2 regions of the Rhizobium sp. SRDI969 genome follow, and region 2 is predicted to be linked to the other one. Evidence: predicted binding sites of a transcription regulator. Region 2 holds the regulator's gene; the other holds the start of a gene.
What was found. The regulator PhoB, encoded in region 2, activates phosphate uptake and scavenging genes when phosphate is short. The targets are predictions, from matches to a motif close to TGTCATNNANCTGTCAT.
Positions count from the first base shown of each region.

Region 1: a site for PhoB is predicted at 2,514-2,530, ahead of N2A41_RS16815 (acid phosphatase). Genes of this name have one in related genera too.

Region 1 is NZ_CP104035.1:3,350,961-3,354,920, forward strand. It holds gene urtA (urea ABC transporter substrate-binding protein) at 1-366, opposite strand, end outside; gene N2A41_RS16815 (acid phosphatase) at 559-2,463, opposite strand; gene N2A41_RS16820 (hybrid sensor histidine kinase/response regulator) at 2,643-3,960, shown strand, end outside.
Region 2 is NZ_CP104035.1:174,006-177,965, reverse strand. It holds gene N2A41_RS00895 (aspartate aminotransferase family protein) at 1-586, opposite strand, end outside; gene N2A41_RS00890 (GcrA family cell cycle regulator) at 1,006-1,539, shown strand; gene phoB (phosphate regulon transcriptional regulator PhoB) at 1,796-2,479, opposite strand; gene phoU (phosphate signaling complex protein PhoU) at 2,627-3,340, opposite strand; gene pstB (phosphate ABC transporter ATP-binding protein PstB) at 3,385-3,960, opposite strand, start outside.

The DNA of each region.
Region 1 (3,960 bases), 1.7 Mb from region 2:
GGTCTCTTCGAAAACCGGCAGAACGGACTTGCGCGACGAGGACGTCCAGCAACCGAAGACGGCGGCAACCTTGTCCTTCTGGATCAGCTCACGTGCCTTTTCGGCAAACAGCGGCCAGTCGGAAGCCGGGTCGACGACGACAGCCTCGAGCTTCTTGCCGAGAAGGCCGCCCTTCTTGTTCTGCTCGTCGATGAGCATCAGCATGGCATCCTTGAGCGTGGTCTCGGAGATCGCCATGGTGCCGGAGAGCGAGTGCAGAATGCCGACCTTGATCGTGTCGTCGGCGGCAACTGCACTGCCGAAGGCAGCCGACGCCGCCATGATGGCGCCGAGCGCTGCGCCCGTAATAGTGGATTTGAGATTCATCTGGTTGAACTCCCCTCTTCTTGTTCCGCAACAGACCGGAAACGGAGATTAACTGTTGCTTAAAGAACTATCGGGTGCTGCAGCGCGAAAACACATACGTCGATTGACGTAGGCGCCGGGGGCAAACAGGCAGGCCGGAAGAGGTGGCATCCCCACGAAGCGGGAGATGCCCGGTCGATCCTCTCGCAGGAATTATCCGTCGATCGTCAAGACGATCGACGTCGGACCGTAAGAGAGGCTCGCCCTATGGCCTGCGACGGTCAGCTTTTCGAAGGCGCCAGTCACGGCGCTCGCCTTCAGGATCTCGATCTTGGTTCCAGGCGTCGGGACAAAACCGTCGGCAAGCGTCACATCGAGCTCGCCGGCCAGCACCGCCTTGCCATGGACGATCAGCGTACCCTCGCCGTTCGCGCCGAGCCTCGGCTTCAACACGGCCGTGGCAAGCTGCTGATAGTCGCCGCCGACGGTCACGGGCTTTTCCGCCGCCAGAACGAGCGAACCGCGGTCGGCCGTCAGGCCGCCTGTACCGAAGGCCGAGGGCGATAGGGCCACCAGTGCGCCCTCTTCCAGCACGGTACCGCCGGCATAGCTGTTGGCGCCCGACAGCCCGAGAATGCCGCTGCCGCGCTTCACCAGCCTGCCATTGCCGGTGATGTCGTTCCGCCAGGTGTCGATCGAATTGAAACCGCCCTTTGCCGCGTCCATCGTCACGGTCACGTCCTGTTCGAACGCACCGTAACCGTCGGCCGCCGCAAAGAGGTTGAGACGGCCGTAACCTTCCGCATCGTCGAGCAGCGGGTAGCCGGAGGCGATCTCCGTCGACTTCAGCACGGCGCGGCGCTGCTCGCCGCCCAGATAGGGCAGACGCGTTTCGAGAAGCGCTTCGGCGCCCTGCGGCACGCGCGCCGGCTGATCGGTCGCATGGATCGTCGGCAGGCCGTAGCTCAAGCGCTGCAGCACGTAGGCGCGATTGGCGTCATGATCGGCGAAACGATCTGCGGCCAACGGTGCTGCATGGGCCGCAACCTCGAGTGCACCCGCATCCGCAACGCCTGATTTGGCGACGAGCCATGACTGCGCTTGGGCGTAGGCATCGCTCTTCAGCGCGGCATTGTCGGCCTTGTTCAGATTGTAGACGACCGTGGCCGTGCCAAGCATCCGGCCGCCCATCACGTCGAGAGGAGAATGCATGCCGGCGAGGATGCGGTCTTCGCCCAGCTCGCTGGCACGCGTGATCATTTCCTGAAAGCGCTGCGGCACGAGATAGGCCATGGCCAGTGCATCCCGCCAGGCTTCCGCCGTATGCCCGCTCGGGAAACCGCCGTCCTCGGCCGGCTTGCCACCCTTGGCCGGCTCCAGCGTTGGGACGACCGATACGTCCTGGCTCCAGCGGTAGGGGCGGGCATATTTGAAATAGCGTTTGGCCGGCTCCGTCGAGCCGTCACCGCTGGTGGCGTTGATGAAGTCGATCGCAAGTCCCATATCGGGGTTAGCGTCGGTCTTGTTTTCCGCATCCGGCTTGCTGCCGGCGCCGCGATTGTTGCCCTTGTCATCATATTTGACCGTCGTCGCATCGGCTGCCACCTCGGTGATCGTGGTGGTCTGCTTCGAGCCGGCCTTCCAGGCATCCGTCAGCGGACCGAGGCCATCGACGATGCTGGCATTCTTGCCGCGCCGATCGTCGAGATAGGCGGCGACGGCCTGATCGGCCGTCCGCGCCCGCGTCGCTTTGACGACATAGGCGATGTTGGCGTCATGGACGGCCTGGTTGACGATATGGCCGTCGGTCTTGCTGGAAGGAATGCCGTCCCAATCCGTCTTGGCGACCGCCGGGCAATTATCCTTGGCCGGGGCCTCGACACCCGCATCGACGAAAGGCGTGCGCGGGGTCCAGATTTCGAGGAAGCCGGAGAGAAGATGAACGGCGGCGTTGGTGTCCACCGTCGAGAAGCAGGCGTCACCACGTTTGTTGGTGTTTCCGGCCTGCGCATAAGGCGCTTTCGCCGCCGTCGCCTGCTCGGCGCTGGCAAGCGATGGCACGATGGAAAGAAGGCAGACGAGGGCGGTGCTCAGGCGGCAAAGGCTTAAAACAGACATGGTGATACCCGAAATGATTGAACGAACGCCGGGAGAGTTAGAGCTCTCATGTGACAGATCAATTGCAAAAATATTGCCATTCTGTGAACCTGTCGGTGCCCGCCTCTTGCCTTTCCCAACCATCCCGCCAAAACTGCCGGAGAGACGATGAGCCCAACCGGAATGCCGGAAAGGAAGACATGGCAGCGCGCCAACGCATCATTCCGGTGAGACGCGAATACAATCGCTGGGTCGCCAACCAGACGCTGGAAGATTACGCGTTGCGCTTCACCGCAAAGAGCGCTCGCCATTTCTCCTCGCAGCGGATCTCGCAGACGGCGATCGGCGCGATCTCCTTTCTGGCGCTGGAGGCGATCGGCGGCGCGATCACTCTTTCCTACGGCACGACCAACGCCTTTTACGCCATTATCGTCGCCTCGGTCGCCATGCTGGCGATCGGCCTGCCGATCAGCCGCTACGCCATCCGCCACGGCGTCGACATCGATCTTCTGACGCGTGGCGCGGGCTTCGGCTATATCGGCTCGACCATCACCTCGCTGATCTATGCGAGCTTCACCTTCATGCTGTTTGCGATCGAGGCATCGATCATGTCCGGCGCGCTGGAGCTCACCCTCGGCATCCCGCTCTGGATCGGCTACATCATCAGCGCCGTCATGGTAATCCCGCTGGTGACGCACGGCGTGCGGCTGATCAGCAAGTTCCAGCTGATGACCCAGCCCTTTTGGATCGTGCTGAATATCCTTCCCTTGATCTTCATCGCCTTGTTGGACTGGGAAAAATTCGATCTCTGGCGCGCCTTCGCCGGCATCCGCCATGCCTCCGGCCCGCCCGGCACCATCGCCGAATTCGATCTGGTGGAATTCGGCGCTGCCTCCGCCGTCATCCTGGCGCTGATGTCGCAGATCGGCGAACAGGCCGACTTCCTGCGCTTCCTGCCGCCGGACCCGCAGCGCAAGTGGCGCCACCGCCTGGCGATCTTTCTCGCCGGGCCCGGCTGGGTCATCATCGGCGCGCCGAAGCTGCTTGCCGGTTCATTTCTGGTCGTGCTGACCTTCACCTCGGGCGTCCCCCTCGATCGCGCCGCCGACCCGGCGCAAATGTATCTGACCGCCTTCGGCTACATGGTCCCCTGGCACAATGCCGCGCTGCTGTTGATGGCCGCCTTCGTCGTCGTCTCGCAGCTGAAGATCAACGTGATGAACGCCTATGCCGGCTCGCTCGCCTGGTCCAACTTCTTCTCGCGGCTAACCCACAGCCATCCCGGCCGCGTCATCTGGCTGGTGTTCAACGTCGCAATCGCCCTGCTTCTGATGGAACTCGGCATCTACCGGCTGCTGGAGGAAACACTCGGCATCTTCTCGATCATTGCGATGGCCTGGCTCTGCACGATCTCCGCGGATCTCTTCATCAACAAGCCGCTGGGCCTTGCTCCCCCCGGCATCGAGTTCAAGCGCGCCCATCTCTACGACATCAACCCCGTCGGCCTCGGCGCCATGA
Region 2 (3,960 bases):
TGGTGGCAGGGCGCACGCCGCCCTCGCCCTGCACCGGCTCGATGAGGATGGCGGCCGTAGCATCGGTGATCGCGGCGCGAACCGCTTCGATGTCGCCGAAAGCAACCTGATCGAAACCCGGCGCCTTCGGGCCGAAGCCTTCCAGATATTTTTCCTGGCCGCCGGCGGCGATCGTCGCCAGCGTCCGTCCGTGGAAGGCGCCTTCGAACGTGATGATATGGAAGCGCTCGGGATGACCCTTGGAAAACTGATAGCGGCGCGCCGTCTTGATCGCGCATTCGAGCGCCTCGGCGCCCGAATTGGTGAAGAACACCTTGTCGGCGAAGGTGGCGTCCGTCAGCCGTTTTGCCAGACGCTCCTGGCCGGGGATCTCATAGATGTTCGACAGGTGCCACACCTTGTCGGCCTGCTCCTTCAGTGCGCCCACAACATGCGGATTGCTGTGGCCGACGGAGGTGACGGCGACGCCGGCGCCGAAATCGAGATATCGCTCGCCGCTTTCGGTGATCAGCCATACGCCCTCGCCTCGCTCGAACCGCAGCGGGGCACGAGAATAGGTGTCATAAAGCGGCGCGGCTTCAGCCATGGCGCGATCTCCATCAAGTTGCCGGGCAATGACTCCGGCTAAGGAAACCAGGCCCGAAAAATCAAAAATGCCGCCTTGCGGCGGCGAGTGGCACTATTTCCTTTTCGCGCTGCAATGTCAACAAAACGGCGCCCTTAGCGTATGCAGCAAGAGTGTACAGCGGCATTTCCAGTCATCAACAGGCATTATTGCAGAAATGACACGCAGGGGCAGCAAGTTGGGGAAAACTACGAATTCGATTCATCCGGATTCATGCGACTCTTGTCACGGAGTCAGGCTCACACTAGGTTAAAGATCAATTACTAGACTGCATGCGGCGGAACTAGTCACCAAAATTGATCAAGCGTTTCTTGTTTCGGAGCTCCCGGGACAACGGTGAGGGATTCTGCCATCACCAACGCAGAAGGTGGAGACAGGGCATGAACTGGACAGACGAGCGGGTCGAGAAACTCAAGAAACTTTGGGCCGAAGGACTGAGCGCCAGCCAGATCGCTGCGCAGCTTGGCGGGGTCAGCAGAAACGCGGTCATCGGCAAAGTGCATCGGCTGTGCCTCCCCGGCCGTGCCAAGGCCGGCGGCACCAACACCGCGGCGCGAACGCCGAAGCGCAATACCTCGGCGCCGCGCGCGCCGAACTACGCCTCACGGGTCACGACCCGCACCGTTACCCGCCAGCAGGGCGCGACCATGCTGAAGGAAGAGATCGAGATCGAAACGATCGAGGAAATGGAATATGTGCCGAGAGGCAATGTGGTGGTGCCGATTTCCCGACGCCTCGGCCTGACGGAGCTGACCGAACGCACCTGCAAGTGGCCGGTCGGCGATCCGCTGAAGGACGACTTCCATTTCTGCGGCTGCGAGTCCCCCGACAATTCGCCTTATTGCGGCTATCACCAGAAGCTTGCCTACCAGCCGGTCAACGAACGCCGCCGGGCGGCAGCCCGGGCCAGCTGAACGGGTGATCATTGCTAGAATGACGAAACGGGCCGAGTGGCCCGTTTTTTATGCAATTTTGGTCCGTGCGGATGGCTGCCCCTCATCCGCCTGCCGGCACCTTCTCCCCGCTTGCGGGGCGAAGGGACATGCCGCACCCTCTCCATCCCCACCAACCTTTCGCGGGGCACGTCCCCTCGCCCCGCTTACGGGGAGAGGGTTAGGGTGAGGGGCAGACGTTAGCACGAGCCCTTGTCAGTAACCAGAACGGAAGCCCTCAGGCTTCCATCGAATAGCCGGCGCCGCGGACGGTGCGGATAACGTCCTGCATGTTGGAGAAATTCAGCGCCTTGCGCAGGCGGCCGACATGGACGTCGACGGTGCGCTCGTCGACATAGATATCGTGGCCCCAGACGCCATCCAACAGCTGCGAGCGGGAGAAGACCCGGCCCGGCGACGACATCAGGAATTCCAGCAGGCGGAATTCGGTGGGGCCGAGGCGGACTTCACGGGTCTTGCGATGGACGCGATGGGTCTCGCGGTCGAGCTCGATGTCACCGCATTTCAGCACCGTCGACAGCACCTCGGGACGGGCGCGGCGCAGCATCGCCTTGACGCGGGCAACGAGCTCGGGGGTCGAGAAGGGCTTGACGACGTAATCGTCGGCGCCCGTCGACAATCCGCGGACGCGCTCGCTCTCTTCGCCGCGCGCCGTCAGCATGATGATCGGCAGGCGCTCGGTTTCCGGCCGCATGCGCAGCCGCCGGCAGAGCTCGATGCCCGAGACGCCGGGCAGCATCCAATCGAGGATGAGAAGATCGGGAGTGCGCTCCTGAAGCCGCATTTCGGCTTCGTCGCCACGAAGAATGGTATCGACCTCGAAGCCTTCCGCTTCGAGATTGTAGCGAAGAAGCACGCTGAGGGCTTCCTCGTCTTCAACAACTGCAACTCTCGGGATCATGCGTATCGGTCTCCTCGCGCATGATCCTTAAACCGGGGGTGATTTAAGCAATGCATCCTGCGCAAACTCAGAAATTGGCTGCGACCTCTTTGCGCGCCCGGACGGGCGCGCACGCAATTGACTGGTCCGGGCGACTGGCCCGGACGGTTATTCCGTGACCGCGCCGACGGTGTTGGCGCTGTCGTCCTTCGGACGGTCGCCTTCCGGCTGCGCGCCTGTCGTCATGTAAAAGATCGTTTCGGCGATGTTGGTGGCGTGGTCGCCGATGCGCTCGATGTTCTTGGCGCAGAAGAGAAGATGCGTGCAGCTGGTGATGTTGCGCGGATCTTCCATCATGTAGGTCAGGAGCTCGCGGAACAGCGAGGTGTACATGGCGTCGATCTCGTTGTCGCGTTCGCGGATCGCATTCGCCTTGTCGGCGGAACGATTGGTGTAGACGTCGAGCACTTCCTTGAGCTGGACGAGCGCCAGCTCGGACAGATGCTCAAGGCCGCGGGCGAGCTTGCGGGGAACGCCGGTGCTTTGGACGGCGATGACGCGCTTGGCGGTGTTCTTGCCGAGGTCGCCGACGCGTTCGAGATCGGCGGCGATGCGGATCGAACCCATGATTTCGCGCAGGTCCGCAGCCATCGGCTGACGGCGGGCAATGGTGACGATCGCCTTGTCGCCGATTTCGCGTTCGGCATGATCGAGGATCACGTCGTCGGAGATGACCTTCTGCGCCAGCGCGGTATCGCCATTGACGAGCGCCCGGACGGATTCGGCGACCATCTGCTCGGCCAGACCGCCCATTTCGGAAATCCGCCTGGACAGGAACTTCAAATCATCATCATAGGCAGAATAAATATGTGTCGATGCCATGGGGCTTTATCCTCGAATAACGGGAAGGCTTGGTGTCGCCAAAATCAGCCGAAACGACCCATGATGTAGTCCTGGGTGCGCGGGTCGTCGGGATTGGTGAACATCTTGTCGGTGTCGTTTTCCTCGACAAGATTGCCAAGGTGGAACATGGCGGTGCGCTGCGAGACACGCGCGGCCTGCTGCATGGAGTGGGTGACGATGACGATCGTGTAGTTCTCGCGCAGCTCGTGGATCAGTTCCTCGACCTTGGCGGTGGCGATCGGGTCGAGCGCCGAGCAGGGCTCGTCCATGAGGATGACCTCAGGGCTGACGGCAACGGCACGGGCAATGCAGAGGCGCTGCTGCTGACCGCCGGACAGGCCGGTGCCGGATTCATGCACGCGGTCCTTGACTTCGTTCCAGAGACCGGCGCGCTGCAGGCTGGTCTCGACGATCTGGTCGAGGTCGGCCTTCGACTTGGCAAGGCCATGGATGCGCGGGCCGTAGGAGACGTTTTCGTAGATCGTCTTCGGGAACGGGTTCGGCTTCTGGAAGACCATGCCGACGCGGGCGCGAAGTTCGACGACGTCGATATCGGGATCATAGATATCGTCGGTATCAAGCGTGATCTTGCCGGTGAC